One region of the Clostridium sp. AM42-4 genome, then DNA from elsewhere that is predicted to be linked to it. Evidence: riboswitches for the same ligand, from Rfam matches in the RefSeq annotation. Region 1 holds a riboswitch; the other holds the start of a gene.
The links. A riboswitch is a leader RNA that binds a small molecule or an ion and turns the genes downstream of it on or off. The one in region 1 is predicted to bind cobalamin.
Positions count from the first base shown of each region.

Region 2: it holds a riboswitch for cobalamin, as region 1 does, so the genes downstream of both, DW922_RS14145 (sirohydrochlorin cobaltochelatase) here and DW922_RS04180 (ABC transporter substrate-binding protein) in region 1, are expected to answer to the same signal.

Region 1 covers NZ_QUIK01000004.1:7,381-15,271, reverse strand. The annotation lists gene DW922_RS04190 (PAS domain-containing hybrid sensor histidine kinase/response regulator) at 1-2,505, shown strand, start outside; gene DW922_RS04185 (diguanylate cyclase) at 2,529-4,598, shown strand; cobalamin riboswitch at 4,635-4,821, shown strand; gene DW922_RS04180 (ABC transporter substrate-binding protein) at 5,074-6,171, shown strand; gene DW922_RS04175 (iron ABC transporter permease) at 6,203-7,270, shown strand; gene DW922_RS04170 (ABC transporter ATP-binding protein) at 7,267-7,891, shown strand, end outside.
Region 2 covers NZ_QUIK01000020.1:37,091-44,981, forward strand. The annotation lists gene DW922_RS14140 (sigma 54-interacting transcriptional regulator) at 1-1,549, shown strand, start outside; cobalamin riboswitch at 1,671-1,877, shown strand; gene DW922_RS14145 (sirohydrochlorin cobaltochelatase) at 2,089-3,120, shown strand; gene DW922_RS14150 (hypothetical protein) at 3,315-4,304, shown strand; gene DW922_RS14155 (ABC transporter substrate-binding protein) at 4,324-5,637, shown strand; gene DW922_RS14160 (iron ABC transporter permease) at 5,679-6,695, shown strand; gene DW922_RS14165 (ABC transporter ATP-binding protein) at 6,695-7,792, shown strand.

The DNA.
Region 1 (7,891 bases):
GCCATTGGCGAGATCATCCGCAGACGCGACGGAAGCGCACGGCGAATTGCGGGAATCTTCATCAATATCGATCAGGAAAAGGCAGCCCTGATGCAGATCCAGCGCTCCAATGCGTTTCATCAGGCTTTTACGAAAGCAAATCTTTGTGAGTATTATGTGGATCTTCAGAACAACTCCTTCGAATCGTTAAAAGTAGAGCCGTCCCTGATGAGCATTTTTGAGCAGAGCTATACCTGGGACGAGCTGATCAGTGCCTTTGTGGAAAACTATGTATGTGCCGATGACAAAATATCAGTGAAAACCTTTTATGACCGGAAAAATATGGAGGAAAAGCTTTCTTCTGTCGATAGTGAACAGAGTCTGGAATGCCAGATTCTCTTAAACGGGCAGCAGCGCTGGATCCGCAATGTGATCATGCGCGGGGAACTGGAAGGCACTCAGTATGCCATCATCTTTTTGCGCGATATCACGGAAGCAAGGGAGGAAGAAGAAAAACGGCAGAAAATGCTGGATGATAATTCTGCCATGGCCCATCTCATCCACAGCATGATCCATGTTGTCGATCATTTCGCGATCTGTGACCTGAAATACGACCGGTATGAATACTATAACATCAACATAGAGCAGAAATATCCGCCAAAGGGATCCTACAGCAATTTTGCCGGGATGGTGACGGAGCGTTTTAAGACGCTGGAGAAGCAGGAGTGCCTGGCGGTCTGCCTTTCTACAGAGCATTTACGCAGGCAGATCAGACAGGAAAGCGACAGTTATAAGTTTGAGTACTGCTCAATGGATGAGAAAGAGTTCCGGATGGCATCGTTTGTGCCGATTGAGTGGGAGCAGGGGACGCTGACAAAGGTTTTATGGATCTCCATGGACATTTCCGCGGAAAAACGGGTAGAGATGGAATCAAGAAAAGCCTTAAAGGATGCCTTCCGGGCGGCTGACCGCGCGAGCAAGGCAAAAACAGAATTCCTTTCCAATATGAGCCACGATATCCGGACTCCCATGAATGCGATCGTGGGACTGACTGCGCTGGCGGGCGCGAATATTGAGAATCAGGAGCGGGTTACAAACTGCCTTGGGAAGATCACAAAGTCCAGCAGGCACCTGCTGCGTTTAATTAACGAAGTGCTGGATATGGCACGTATTGAGAGCGGAAAAATTTCCCTGACCGATGAAGAGTTCGGCCTTTCGGATCTGGTAGATAACCTGATCTTTATGATCACGCCTGACATTGAGGAGCACGGGCATCACTTAAAGGTCAATGTGGAACATCTGGAGCATGAAGCAGTCTGCGGTGACAGCCTGCGCATTCAGCAGGTATTCCTCAACCTGATGGGCAATGCGGTCAAATATACGCCGGATGGCGGAAATATCAGCCTGACCATTGAGGAAAAGCCAAACGGATTTTCTGAGCTGGGCTGCTTTACCTTCTGCATCGAGGATGATGGAATCGGAATGAGCGAGGAGTTCCAGCAGATCATGTTCCAGCCGTTTACCAGGGCAGATGATAACCGGACAACCAACATTCATGGAACCGGTCTTGGCATGGCCATTGCAAGAAACATTGTCCACATGATGAATGGTGAGATTGAGGTGGAGAGTAAAGAGGGAGAGGGAACGAAAGTCACGATCACAATTTATCTGAAGCTTCAGGAGAAGGAAAGTGTCATGATCGATGAATTGACGGATCTGCCGGTTCTGGTTGTGGATGACGAGGTTTCCTGCTGTGAGAGTACTGTTGCGGCGCTGGAAGAAATTGGAATTGCCGGGGAATGGGTGACCTCCGGCGAGGAGGCGGTAGAGCGCACGGTACAACGTCATAACCGCCAGGATGACTATTTTGCGATCATCATGGACTGGCACATGCCAGGCATGGATGGTCTGGAAACCACCAGACAGATCCGTAAGTTTGCAGGCAGTGAGGTGACAATCATCGTCCTGACCGCTTATGACTATAGTGAGATTGAAGAAGAAGCACGGGCAGCAGGGGTCGATGCCTTTATCGCGAAACCGCTGTTTCCATCCAGACTGACAGCCACCTTAAAAATGCTGGTATCCGGGCAGGCAGAGCGTGAAAACCAGTCCAGGGATTATCTTTCTGAGATCGCAAAGCGTGACTATTCTGGAAAACGGATTCTTCTGGTAGAGGATAATGACTTGAACCGGGAGATTGCGGCGGAGATCATCCATATGTCCGGTGCGCAGGTGGAATGCGCTTCCAATGGAAGGGAGGCTGTGGAGAAAATCGCGTTTTCCCAGGAAAACCAATACGATCTGGTGTTTATGGATATCCAGATGCCGGTCATGAACGGGTACGAAGCGACTGCCGCAATCCGCAGCTTGCCAGGACGGCGCGGGAAGCTGCCGATCATTGCGACAACCGCGAACGCCTTTGCGGAGGATGTCCAGCTGGCGAAGAATACCGGTATGAATGAGCATATCGCAAAGCCGCTGGAGCTGAATAAGCTTTACGAAGTGCTCCGGCAGTGGCTTGGGTAAAATAAAAGAAAGTGTATCAGAACATGGAAACAAAAGAGAAACATATGGACTTAAATAACCGTTTTTTGGAAGAAGCTGTTTTTGCGATCGCAGATGGTTACTGTAGCATCAACCTCACGAAGAACCTGATCCCAGGTGTCATGCATCAGGTCGTGGACGGGGTAAATTATGACTTGAATAAACAGCTTGGAATGCCGGAAAATTCCAGCTTTACAGAGATCGTGGCGCAGTGGGCTCTGACGATCCCGGAAGAAGGACGAAAGGATTTTCTGGATGTTCTGGACCGGGAAAGTCTTTTGGCGCGTTACCGAAAGGGGGAACGCCATATTTCCTTCACGTATTGGACGAGGACGGCGACCTACGAGCCGATGCTGGCAGAGGATCATCTGGCGATGTTTGAAGATGAGAAAACGGGCGATATCCTGGGGGTAAATTATGTGCTGGACCGCACGGAGCAGTACCGCTTAAAACAATATAAAGCACAGCTGGAGCAGAAAACGCAGAAGCTGGAAGCTTTGCTGGAGGTGGAAAAGGTATACAATACCAAGCTGTACCTCGATGCGCTGACCGGTGCTTATAACCGCCGTTATTATGAAGAAGTTGTACATGATTTTACCGGTCCTTCCGGTGTGGCATTGATGGATCTGGATGATTTTAAGATCTATAATGATACCTATGGTCACCAGGCGGGAGACCGTGCCCTGGAAACTGCGGCGAAAGCGGTTCGCGCCTGCATCCGCACGGGAGATATGTTTATCCGCTATGGCGGTGATGAATTTTTGCTGGTTTTAGTCGGGATTCCGTCTCATTTCTTCCAGGCAAAGCTGGATCAGGTACGCGAAAAGGTATACCATGCCAGTGTTCCAGGGTATGCGCATATTCAGCTTTCCATGAGTATCGGAGGTGCTATGCAGACGCTTGCAGAGCCGATGGAAGCAGTTGTCTGCCGGGCAGACCGCCTGATGTACCAGGCGAAGCGTCATAAGAACAAGGTGATCGTGGAGGGCAGCGAAGAGGAACAGAGTCTGGCACATGGCGCTGCCTCCAGCCGGGAACACCAGAAGATCCTGATCGTGGATGATTCCCAGTTAAACCGGGAGCTGCTTGCTGCAATCTTAAGTGACGATTACCAGATCATGGAGGCAGAAGACGGTCAGGAAGGATTGAAAATCTTATATGAGAATCAAAAGCAGATCGCGCTGATACTTTTGGATATCAATATGCCGAAACTGGATGGGTTTGGGGTATTGAAAGCCATGAATGCAAACCATATCATCGAAGATATTCCGGTCATCATGATCTCCAGCGATGACTCGGAGGTGGTGATCCGTGAATCTTATGAGCTTGGAGCTTCTGATTATGTGAACCGCCCGTTCGATGCGCGGATCGTGTACCGCCGTGTGGCAAATACCATCAAGCTCTATGAAAAGCAGCGGCGTCTGGTGCAGCTGGTGTCCAGGCAGATCCGTAAGCAGGAGCACAATACGTCCATGCTGGTTGGGGTGTTGAGCCAGATCGTGGAATTTCGAAATGGGGAAAGCGGCTCTCATGTGCGTAACATCCGCAGAATCACAGAGCTTCTGTTAAATCACCTGACTACGATCACAGATAAATATAAGCTCACGCCGGAAGAAAAAGAGTACATTCCGCTGGCTTCCGCCCTGCACGATATTGGTAAGATCGCAGTAGATGAAAAGATTCTAAACAAGCCAGGAAGACTGACAAAGGAAGAGTTTGAGATCATGAAAACGCACAGCATGATGGGAGCCGAGATGCTCCAGAAGCTGGAGAACTTTGAGAAAGAACCGCTGCTGCAGACAGCCTATGAAATTGCCCGTTGGCACCATGAACGATGGGATGGAAGCGGATACCCGGATGGACTGAAAGAAGATAAGATCCCAATCAGTGCACAGCTGGTATCCATGGCTGACGTTTACGATGCACTCACCAGTGAACGGTGCTACAAGCAGGCGTTTTCCCATGAGACTGCGATTGCAATGATCAAAAATGGGGAGTACGGGGCATTCAATCCATTGCTGATCCAGTGCCTGACCCAGGTGGAAGAAGAACTGAAAGGGAAAAGTAGAAAATAACAGGTTTTGTATTGACAGTTTCAGCCTGTATGTCGTAAACTATGCTGCGGAATCAGTGCCGGTCGTTTGGGACCGGTGAAAAGGGAAACGGGTGGAAGTCCCGTGCGGTGCCGCCGCTGTAAGCGCATAAAAGGCAGTCTGCATTTCACTGTATCATTATGGGAAGAAATCGGACAACATTGCCGCGCAAGCCAGAAGACCTGCTTTTTCCACTTTTGCTGTCACGGTCCATGACATGGCAAGGGAAACAAGGGGAAAGTCTGCTGTTTGACACGCATGTGTGAACAGGAATAAACGTGTCCCCTGGATGCAAAATACGGTGCATCATTCGGTTTATCGTTGGATAGGCTGAATGGTGCTTTTTCTTTTTTATATGACATTGCGATAGGGCAAGTTATGTTTTTGCATCACATTCCTGCATGGGTGTACAGAAAATTAATTTTTACTCATTTTCAACATCAGGAGGGAAACAATTATGAGAAACAAGAAACTGGTAACATTAACTATGGCTGCCTGTATGATGACAGGCCTGGTAGCTGGCTGCGGCGCAAAAAATGCAGATACTGTTTCCAAGGCAGAGACTGCTGCTGAGAGCAGTGCTGAAGAATCGAAACAGGCAGAAACCGAAGAATCCAAAGCTGATGAGGCAAAGGCAGATGGTGCAGAGGAAGTTTACGAGCCGGTTACCATTACCTTAAACCTGCAGCGTTCTGGTCTGGGTGAAAATGTAGAATATACCTTTACCAAAAAGCCATCTGCTGTTGTGGCATCCGGTGATCAGATGGCAGATTTCTTCTTTGATCTGGGACTGGAAGACCAGATGGTTGGTTACACGAAGGGAAGCTGCTGGAGTACGGTTTCCCAGTATCCGGCAAGAGACAAGGTGCCGCAGCTTCTGGAGGCAGGAAAGGGCATTTCCAATCTGTCGAAAGAGGAGCTTGCAGCTACCGGCTGTGATTTCCTGATGGGCTGGGACTCTGTATTTTCTGATAAAAACTTCGGAAAAGAGTTCTGTGATGCAAACGGAATTGCCATGTATTTCCCATACGTATGCTCCGATCAGGCAACCTTTGAGGATCTTTACAAGGACTATGAGACCTTAGGAAAAATCTTCCAGGCAGAGGATGTTGCTTCTGAAAAAATACAGGCAATGAAGGACACCCTTCAGGAAGTAAAAGATACTCTCGGTGAGGATGTTTACCAGAATCCGGTTACGGTATTTGCTTATGATTCTGGTGAGGATGCACCGTTTACTGCATGTCAGGGTATGCCGGGCGACATCATCAAACTGGCTGGCGGAATCTCCATTTTTGATGACATTGAGGCTGGCTGGGCAACTCCTTCCTGGGAAGAAGTTGTAGAGCGCGACCCGGATGTGATCCTAATCCTGGACTACACCGGAGACATTTCTGAGAAGAAAAATTTTCTGGAGACCAACGAGTTCACCAAGGATTTAAGAGCAGTCAAAGAGGGCAAGATCTACTCTGCATGCTGCAGTGATATGCAGGGGTCTGCAGGTTCTGCAGAGGCGGTAAAAGAGATCGCAAAGCAGTTGTATCCGGACAAATTCTAATTGGCCCCGTTTTAGGAGAAAAAAACAGAAAATGAAATCAGAAATCAGTAAAAATAATGGACGGAAAACGGGCCGTTTTGCCGTAACACTCCTGATCGTCCTGCTTCTGATCGCGTTCGTCACAACCATTTCCGTGACACTTGGAGCCATCCATGTGTCGCCGGATGAAATCTTAAAGATCATCGTAAATAAGGCATCGGGAAGTGATCTGTTTCCGGTTACCTGGGAGCAGAAAACGGAAAATATCATCTGGAATATCCGCTTTCCGCGCGTGATCATGGCCTTTATCGTGGGAGCCGGATTATCGCTTTGCGGTGTGCTGATGCAGGCGCTGACGAAGAACCCGCTGGCAGATCCGTATGTGCTGGGCATTTCCTCCGGTGCTTCTGCCGGTGCGGTCAGTGTGATCATTTTGGGGTGGTTCAGCTTTCTGGGCGGCTATGCGGTAATCTTTGGCGCAACGCTGGGAGCGGCAGCGGCCATCTGCCTTTCCTTGAGCATCGCCTCCCTGAAGGGCAGGATTACCTCCACGCAGCTGGTTTTAGCCGGAATTGCTACCTCCGCGCTGTTTTCCGCAACCACAAACCTGATCGTGTACGGATTCAACAATGGTTCGGACAAGACAAAAATGGCGCTGTACTGGATGGTAGGTTCCTTAAGCGGTGCGACCTGGAGCCGGGTAAAATACGTCTTTATCGTGGCGGCTGTGACCATGATCCTCATCATTTTAGTTTCCAGGGAGTTGGATGTGCTGCTGCTTGGTGATGATGTGGCAGAGACATTGGGAGCTGACACCAGACGCATCAAACTGCTGATCATTCTGGCCTCCACAGTCCTGACCGGCGTGGTCGTTTCGGTCAGCGGCGTGATCGGATTTGTAGGCCTGGTCGTGCCGCATATCATGCGCGGATTTGTAGGTTCCGTGCATAAGCGGCTGATCCCGGTATCGATCCTGGGAGGCGGACTGTTCGCCATGATCGCGGACCTGATCTCCCGCGTCATCATTGCGCCGGAAGAACTGCCGATCGGCGTGATCGCGGCATTTTTCGGTGCGCCGTTCTTCCTCTATCTGATCCGGAAAGGAAGTGTGGGCCGATGAGTTTATGTGTAAAAAATCTGGATTACCAGATTGGAAATGACCAGATCCTAAAGCAGATTTCCCTGGAAATCCGGGACGGAGAGTTTGTGGGACTTGTGGGACCAAACGGCTGCGGAAAGTCCACGCTGTTAAAGCATATTTACCGCACGTACAAGCCAAAAGGCGGCACGATCTTTTTAGACGGCAAAGATATTACAGAGTTTTCTGCGAAGAAAATGGCGGGAGAACTGGCTGTCATGGCACAGGAAAACCAGCTTGAATTTGACTTTACCGTGCGGGATATGGTCATGTTTGGCCGCTACGCACACAAGAAATTTTTGGAAGGTGACACCGCAAAAGACCGGGAATTGTGCGAACAATGTCTGCGGGAAGTCGGCCTCACCGGCTATGAAAACCGCTCATATTTAAGCCTTTCCGGCGGGGAAAAACAGCGTGTTCTGCTGGCCCGTGTACTGATGCAAGAAAGCCGCTATATCGTGCTGGATGAGCCGACCAACCACCTCGATGTCAGCTACCAGTACCAGATCATGGATATTCTGCGCGGGCAGAATGTCACCGTCTTTTCCTCGATTCATGACTTAAATCTGGCAGCACTTTACTGTGACCGGATCCTGTTTTTGT
Region 2 (7,891 bases), on a different contig from region 1:
CATCATCACAGATGCGGACATGAATGTGATCGGCAGTGCGTTTCAGTATTTCTCCTTATATCAGGATATTAAGATCGGCTCCCTGATCGCGGAGGTCTTTTATGACAACCGGGATGTGCTGCTGGAGCACAAGCGGGAAAAGGAAAGCTGCAGGCAGTGTCCGGAATACCATAACTGTAAGATGGAGTCGTTCGTGGGTGTGCCGATCCGGCGGGATCTTAGAACCGTCGGGGTAATTGCCCTAATCTTGCCGAAGGACCGTGGTAAGGCCCTGTTTAAAAAAATCGGGTCCACAGTCACCTTTATGCACAGCATGGCAGAGCTGATCGCATCGAAGATCATGGACAGCCAGTACTCCAGGATCATAGAAGCCAAGAATGATGAGCTGAAGGGGATTCTGGATGCACATGATGCAGCACTGGCCTATACGGATTTTTATGGGAGTATTCTGTTTGTCAATGAGGCATTCCGGAAGCTGTTCCGTATTACAGAGCCGGTCCTTGGAACGCGGATCCAGGAGCTGTTTCCGTATAAAGCCTTTCAGGAGACCTTTCAGAAGGCAGACCGGAAGCCACGGATGGTGAAGGCAACCATGGAGCAGAGTCAGTTTTTCGGTATCATCAATATTAAACCGATCTACGAGCACCGGCATGGGACCTCGATGCTCTTTACGTTCCGCAGATACAGTGAGATCCAGAAGGAATCCGTGCAGTTTACGAATGGCAGCTACATTACGTTTGATTTTCTGGGGGATATCTGTGATACGGAGCTCATTTACCGGGGGCGTGATTATGCCAGGGAAAATAAAAACATCATACTGGTCAATACGGATGACGGGGAGATCAACGAGCTGCTGGCCAAGGCAATCCATAACGAATCCAGCCGGAAGCTAAAAGATATCCTGATCATGCACAGCTCCAGCATTTACCGGGATTATCTGTGTGAGTACCTGTTTGGGGAGGATGGCCTGTTGAAGAATATCCATGACGGGACGATCATCATTCATTATCCGGAGCGCATGCAGATCTATTATCAGGAGCGTCTTGCAGAGGTGATCGAGGGCAGAAAAAAACAGCGGGAGTCAGAGCCGGTGCGGATCATTTTCTGCACGGACCAGAATCTGGAGGAGCGCTGCCAGGCCGGTTTGTTCAGCTGGGGACTGTATGATGCCATGAAGGACCAGACCTTGCGGACGGGGCGGACGATCCATACCGATTCCGCACTGTTTTGCCGCTATGCGGAAAACATGATCGATTATTACTGCCGTATTTACAAAAAAACGAAAATGGAGCTGAATATCACTGCGGCAGATTATAAGCAACTTATGAAGCTGGAGATCAACGAGCTGAACATTCAGCTGGAAATGGCCGTGCGGAATAACGGATATGTTGCTGCGAAAACGGAGCTGCAGGGAATGAGCTCGCGGGAATACGAGCTGAAAACCATACGGGAGCTTCTGGAGGCAGGAAAGACCCAGCGGGAGATCTGCGCAAGGCTTTCCATTTCCCGCAGTACCTTAAACAGGCGGATCGCAGAGCTGAGAAAATAGTGGGGCTGTTTCGCGGTTGCCGGGTACGCATGTAAGAATAGGAATCTTGCGCATGCGTAAAGCGGAACGAAATTTGGCTTAATGATTGCCTTTTCAGTAACAGGATGGTATGATGGGGGCATATCGAATGAGGACAGCGGGTGCCGGAATCTGCATGAGAGCAGAGAATGGGTAAAAGGGAAGCAGGTGAAAAGCCTGCGCGATCTCGTCACTGTAAGTAAGGAGCATAAGATTGGTATTGTGCCACTGGTTTTTCTGGAAGACCGGGAAGGTGATCGTATGTGTGGAGATACAAGTCAGGAAACCTGCCGGCTGTTGGTACAGGAACAGATGTTGCAGGTGCAGTCTGTCTGGCACCTATATGCCGGACAGCAGCGCAGGAGGCAGCGGATTCCAGACCACGAGGGCTTGGTCGTGCCGTGTTTTTAGGTATTTTCTGCGTTTTGCGGGAATGAGAACGGTCAGGGCCATAGTCTGTGGCACAAGTTCCTGGTACTTCCAAGATCGGTAATGTCAGGAAATCAAGGAGGATACCAAAAATGAAAAAAAGAACACTGACAGCGTTATTTGCAGTTACTGCGCTTTCTGCTGCGATGATGGCAGGCTGTGCAGGAAAGGCAGAGAAGACCGAGGCAACCACAGCGGCAGAGGCTTCCAGCGAGGCTGAGACTGAGGCAGAGACTACAGCAGAGGAAACAACTGCAGAGGCTGAGGCAGAAGACGAAGAAAATTATGACACCGGAGATGCATCTATGGACAACACAAGAAATCAGGACGAGATCGGCGATAAGGAGCTGATGGTTGTCAGCTTTGGAACCAGCTTTAACGACAGCCGCCGTCTGACCATTGGCGCAATTGAGAACGCAATGGAGGAGGCATTCCCGGATTATTCCGTAAGAAGAGGCTTTACCAGCCAGATCATCATTGACCATGTAAAGTCTAGAGATAACGTAACGATCGATAACGTAGGTGAAGCACTCAAGCGTGCGGTTGACAATAACGTAAAGACCCTGGTTGTCCAGCCGACTCATCTGATGAATGGCCTGGAGTACAACGATCTGGTTGATGAGATCGCACAGAATTCTGACGCGTTTGAGCAGGTAGCAGTAGGCGAGCCGCTTCTGACCAGTGATGATGATTTTAAGGCAGTCATCAAGGCAATCACAGACGCAACCGCAGAGTACGATGACGGTGAGACCGCAATCTGCTTTATGGGCCACGGCACTGAGGCAGATTCCAATGGTGTTTACGCAAAGATGCAGCAGATGCTGGCAGATGAAGGCTTTGAGCATTACTATGTAGGTACCGTTGAGGCTGAGCCGAGTCTGGATGATGTCATCGCAAAGGTAAAAGAGGGCGAGTACAAGAAGGTTGTTCTTGAGCCGCTTATGATCGTAGCCGGTGACCATGCAAACAACGATATGGCAGGCGACGAGGATGGTTCCTGGAAGACCGAGTTTGAGAAAGAGGGTTATGAAGTGACCTGCATTCTGCGCGGTTTAGGCGAGTTAGAGCCGATCCAGAAGCTGTTTACCGAGCATGCACAGGCTGCAATCGATACCTTAAAATAAAATCGCTTTGCAGCAGTGTTTGGAAATCGCCAAAAAGCTGCAGGCAAGAGGCATTGAATGTAAAATTCGAGCAGAAGATAGAAAAAACGGGTGGCAGGATGGAGTTCCGGCCACCCGTTTTTGCTGCATTGCATAGCGGGAAGGCGCCAGCGGCGCCTCCGTTGATTGGTTTATAGAGAATAAGGAGCATTGTTATGAAGAAAAAAATCTATGGCGTTATGGCGGCTGTTTGCCTGAGTGGTATGCTGGCAGCAGGCTGCGGCGGAAAAAAACAGGCAGAGACATTGCCGGCACAGGGTGGAGCGCCGGTTGTTACAGGCGAGACCGCGGATGGTGCACAGGAGAAAACTGTAGATCAGAAGGCAGACCAGAGCGAAGGTCAGGACGAATCGTCTGCGGACAGCGCAGTCGCAGCAGCGGAGGAGACGGTCGCGGAGAAACAGGTAGGGACAAAGGGCATGGTTCCGGTCCCGGCTTCGGAATTAAAGGATGGCGTGTATCCGGTAAATGTGGATTCCAGCTCTTCCATGTTTCAGATCGAGGAATGTGAACTTACCGTAAAGAATGGCGAGATGACAGCGGATATGAAGATGGGCGGCACCGGCTATTTAAAGCTTTATATAGGAACTGGCGCTGAGGCAGTCAATGCCTCTGAGGAGGACATGATCCCGTACGAAGAGGCGTCCGATGGAAGCCATCATTTTACGGTGCCGGTAGAGGCGCTGGATCAGGAAATCGACTGCAGTGCGTTCAGCAAAAAGAAAGAAAAATGGTATGACCGGGTACTGGTATTTCGTGCCGATTCCCTGCCGGACGATGCCTATCTGGAAAGTAGGCAGGTGACTGCAGAGAGTCTGGGACTTGCAGACGGCAGTTATACCGTGGAGGTGTCCATGGAAGGCGGCTCCGGAAAGGTAACGGTGGAGTCTCCGGCAAAGCTGGAAATCAAGGATGGAGAGGCAGTTGCAACGGTACGCTGGAGCAGTCCGAACTATGATTACATGAAGATTGGGGAAGAAAAATTCCTGCCGGTAAACCAGGGCGGAAATTCTGCATTTGAGATTCCGGTTGCCGTGTTTGACCGGAAAATTGCTGTGGCAGCGGATACTACCGCGATGAGCACGCCGCATGAGATTGAATATACCCTGTTGTTTGATTCGGCATCCATTACTGAGGCGAAATAAAGGGATGGTCGTAAGGCGTATGATGAAAAACAGGGAAGAATTAAAACGGATGCGGAAGCTTCTGGCGGTTGGAGTGCTGATGGTTTGTCTGGCAGGAATGTCGGGATGCGCCGGGGCAGCAGGCGGCGGTGTATCGGCATCAGGCTCTGAATCGGATTCTGCGTCAGGTGTCGTGACATCTGAGCCGGCGAGTGCAAGTGCGGAAGTTTCAGGCACAGAGTTTTCAGGATTGGAAAATAGTGGGGAGTCAGCGTCTGATGCAGCATCAAAAACGGCGGCACCGGTTTGGAGTGAAATGCAGCCGGAAGGCAGCATGAAGCTTTTGTATGCCACGCAGTTTACCGTGGATGTTTACGAGGGCGGTTATGAATTGATCCAGATCCAGGATGATGGGAAGTATCTGGTCGTACCGGAAACCATGCCGGTGCCGGAAGGAGTACCGGATTCCATTACTGTTTTGCAGAAACCGTTAGACCATGTGTATCTGGCAGCAACTTCCGCGATGGATCTGATCGCGGCGATCGGACGCACGGACCGGATCACGTTGTCCGGCACCAAAGAATCTGGGTGGTATGTGGAAGCGGCAAAAGAGGCAATGAAAGCCGGAACCCTCACCTATGCAGGAAAATACAGTGCCCCGGATTACGAAAAGATTCTGGCAGATGGCTGCGACCTGGCGGTGGAATCGACCATGATCTACCATACGCCGGATGTGAAAGAACAGCTTTCGCAGTTGAAAATCCCGGTACTGGTAGAACGCTCCAGCTATGAGGAGCACCCACTTGGAAGAATGGAATGGATCCGGCTGTACGGTGTGCTGTTTGACGAGGAGGAAAAGGCAGAGCAGCTTTTCAAGAAAAATATGGAAGCCTTAGACGGTGTGCTGTCCGAACAGCCGGCCGGAAAGACTGCGGCATTTTTCTACATCACATCGAATGGTGCAGTGAATGTAAGAAAACCGGGAGATTATGTGGCAAAGATGATCGGGCTTGCGGGCGGAAGCTATGTGCCGCAGACCGCATCGGAAGAGGAAAATGCACTTTCCACGATGAATATGCAGATGGAAACCTTTTATGCGGAAGCAAAGGATGCAGATATCCTGATCTACAACAGTACCATAGACGGGGAACTGGAAACGCTCGATCAGCTTCTGGCGAAGAGTCCGCTTCTGGCAGATTTTAAGGCCGTTAAAGAAGGCAATGTCTGGTGTACCGGAAAAAATATGTTCCAGGAGACGATGGGACTTGGCAATATGATCCTGGATCTGCACACCGTGTTTGCAGAGGAAGAGCCTGCGGATGGAGAACTGCATTATCTGCACCGGCTGCAGTAATGCAGATTTTGCAGTTTGGAAAGAATGAGAGGAAAAACGTTATGAAGAATCGGATCATGCGCTGTCAACTTGGATTTTTGCTGCTTGGATTTTTGCTGGCGGTTCTTGCGGCGGCAAGCTTTCGTGTGGGAAGTGTTTCCCTGTCTCTCCAGGACATACAGGCAATTTTGTCCGGAACAGACCGGGAGAGTACAGCATACCATATCCTGTGGGACATCCGTTTGCCAAGACTTCTTGCGGCGGCATTGCTTGGCGGGGCACTTTCCGTGTCTGGTTTTCTGCTCCAGACGTTTTTCGCAAATCCCATTGCCGGACCGTTTGTTCTTGGCATTTCTTCCGGGGCCAAGCTTGTGGTGGCGCTGGTCATGATCCTGTTTCTGGGAAAAGGACTTTTTATGGGCTCAGCAACCATGATCGTGGCGGCCTTTGCTGGTTCCATGCTTTCCATGGGCTTTGTGCTGGTAATCGCAAAACGGATCCGGCAGATGTCGGTGTTAGTGGTATGCGGTGTCATGATCAGCTATATCTGCTCGGCGGTTACGGACTTTGTGGTGACCTTTGCAGACGACGCGAATATCGTGAACCTGCACAACTGGTCTATGGGCAGCTTTTCCGGAACGACCTGGGATCAGGTGAGGGTCATCACGGTGGTGGTCCTTCCGGTGTTTGTGCTTGCTTTTTGTATGGCGAAGCCCATCAGTGCCTATCAGCTCGGCGAAGAATATGCCAGAAGCCTTGGCGTAAATGTAAAGCGTTTCCGTGCGGAACTGATTTTATTATCCAGTGTGTTGTCCGCCTGCGTGACGGCCTTTGCCGGTCCGGTATCTTTTGTGGGAATCGCAGTGCCGCAGCTCGTGAAACGGCTGTTTGGGACGGCGAAGCCGATCGTTGTGATCCCCGGCTGCTTCCTAGGCGGTGCGGTGTTCTGCCTGTTCAGTGACCTGATCGCGCGGACGCTGTTTGCGCCGACGGAACTTTCCATCAGCTCGGTAACGGCAGTATTTGGGGCGCCGGTGGTGATCTGGATTATGATTCGCAGAAAGGGAGTGCAGAAGTGATGGAACAGGAAGAAGCATATCTGAGGACGGATGATCTTGCGGCGGGGTATGATGGAAAAGTCTGGATCCGCGAGATCAATATTCATGTCGCACGTGGGGAAATCGTGACGCTGATCGGTCCAAACGGTGCAGGAAAATCCACGATCTTAAAAAGTATCGCAGGGCAGCTAAAGCCGGTAGATGGTGCGGTTTTCCTGGAAAAGACAGCCATGAAAGACTGGTCGGAGCAGGAAATCGCAAAGCGGATGGCCGTCATGATGACAGAGCGGACGCGGCCAGAGCTTATGACCTGTTTTGATGTGGCGTCCATGGGGCGTTATCCGCATACGGGGCGTTTTGGAACGTTGTCAGATGAAGATAAACAGGTAGTATGGGAAGCGCTCGACATGGTACACGCAAAGGATCTTGCAGACCGGGATTTTTCCCGGATCAGCGATGGACAAAGGCAGCGAATCCTGCTGGCTCGCGCCATTTGCCAGCAGCCGCAGGTGATTCTTTTGGATGAACCCACTGCATTTCTGGATATCCGTCACAAGATGGAGCTGCTCACCATTTTAAAAACACTGGTGCGGGAGCGAAAGGTGGCAGTGCTGATGTCCATGCATGAGCTGGATCTGGCGCAGAAGGTATCGGACTATGTTGTCTGTGTCGGCGAAAACCAGATCTGGAAATGCGGAACGCCGGAAGAAATCTTTACAGAAACCTGCATGGAAAAATTGTTTGGGGTCCCGCAGGAAAGCTACTGCGCTGAGTATGGTTCGGTGGAGCTGCCTCCGGTGAAGGGCAAGCCGGAAGTATTTGTGATCGGTGGAAACGGGAGCGGAATTCCGGTCTACCGGAGGCTGCAAAGACAGGGGATTCCATTTGCAGCAGGAATTCTGCATGAAAATGACCTGGATTATCCGGTGGCGAAGGCTCTGGCGGTTCAGGTGATTTCGGAGCGGCCATACGAAGCAATTCAGCAGGAAACTTATGAGGCGGCGTTTGGGGTACTGAAGGACTGCAGGAGCGTGATCTGCTGTGCAAAGGCGTTCGGAACGATCAACCGGAAAAACGAAGAGTTGGCCCGGTTTGCGCAGGAGACGGGAAAAATGTAAGCCCGTTCAAAACGATTCGAAAAATTCCTGCCTTTGTGCAGCAACAGAGAATCTTCTTTTTGTGAAAAAAGGGTAGACAGAAACACTTTAGTATGCTAC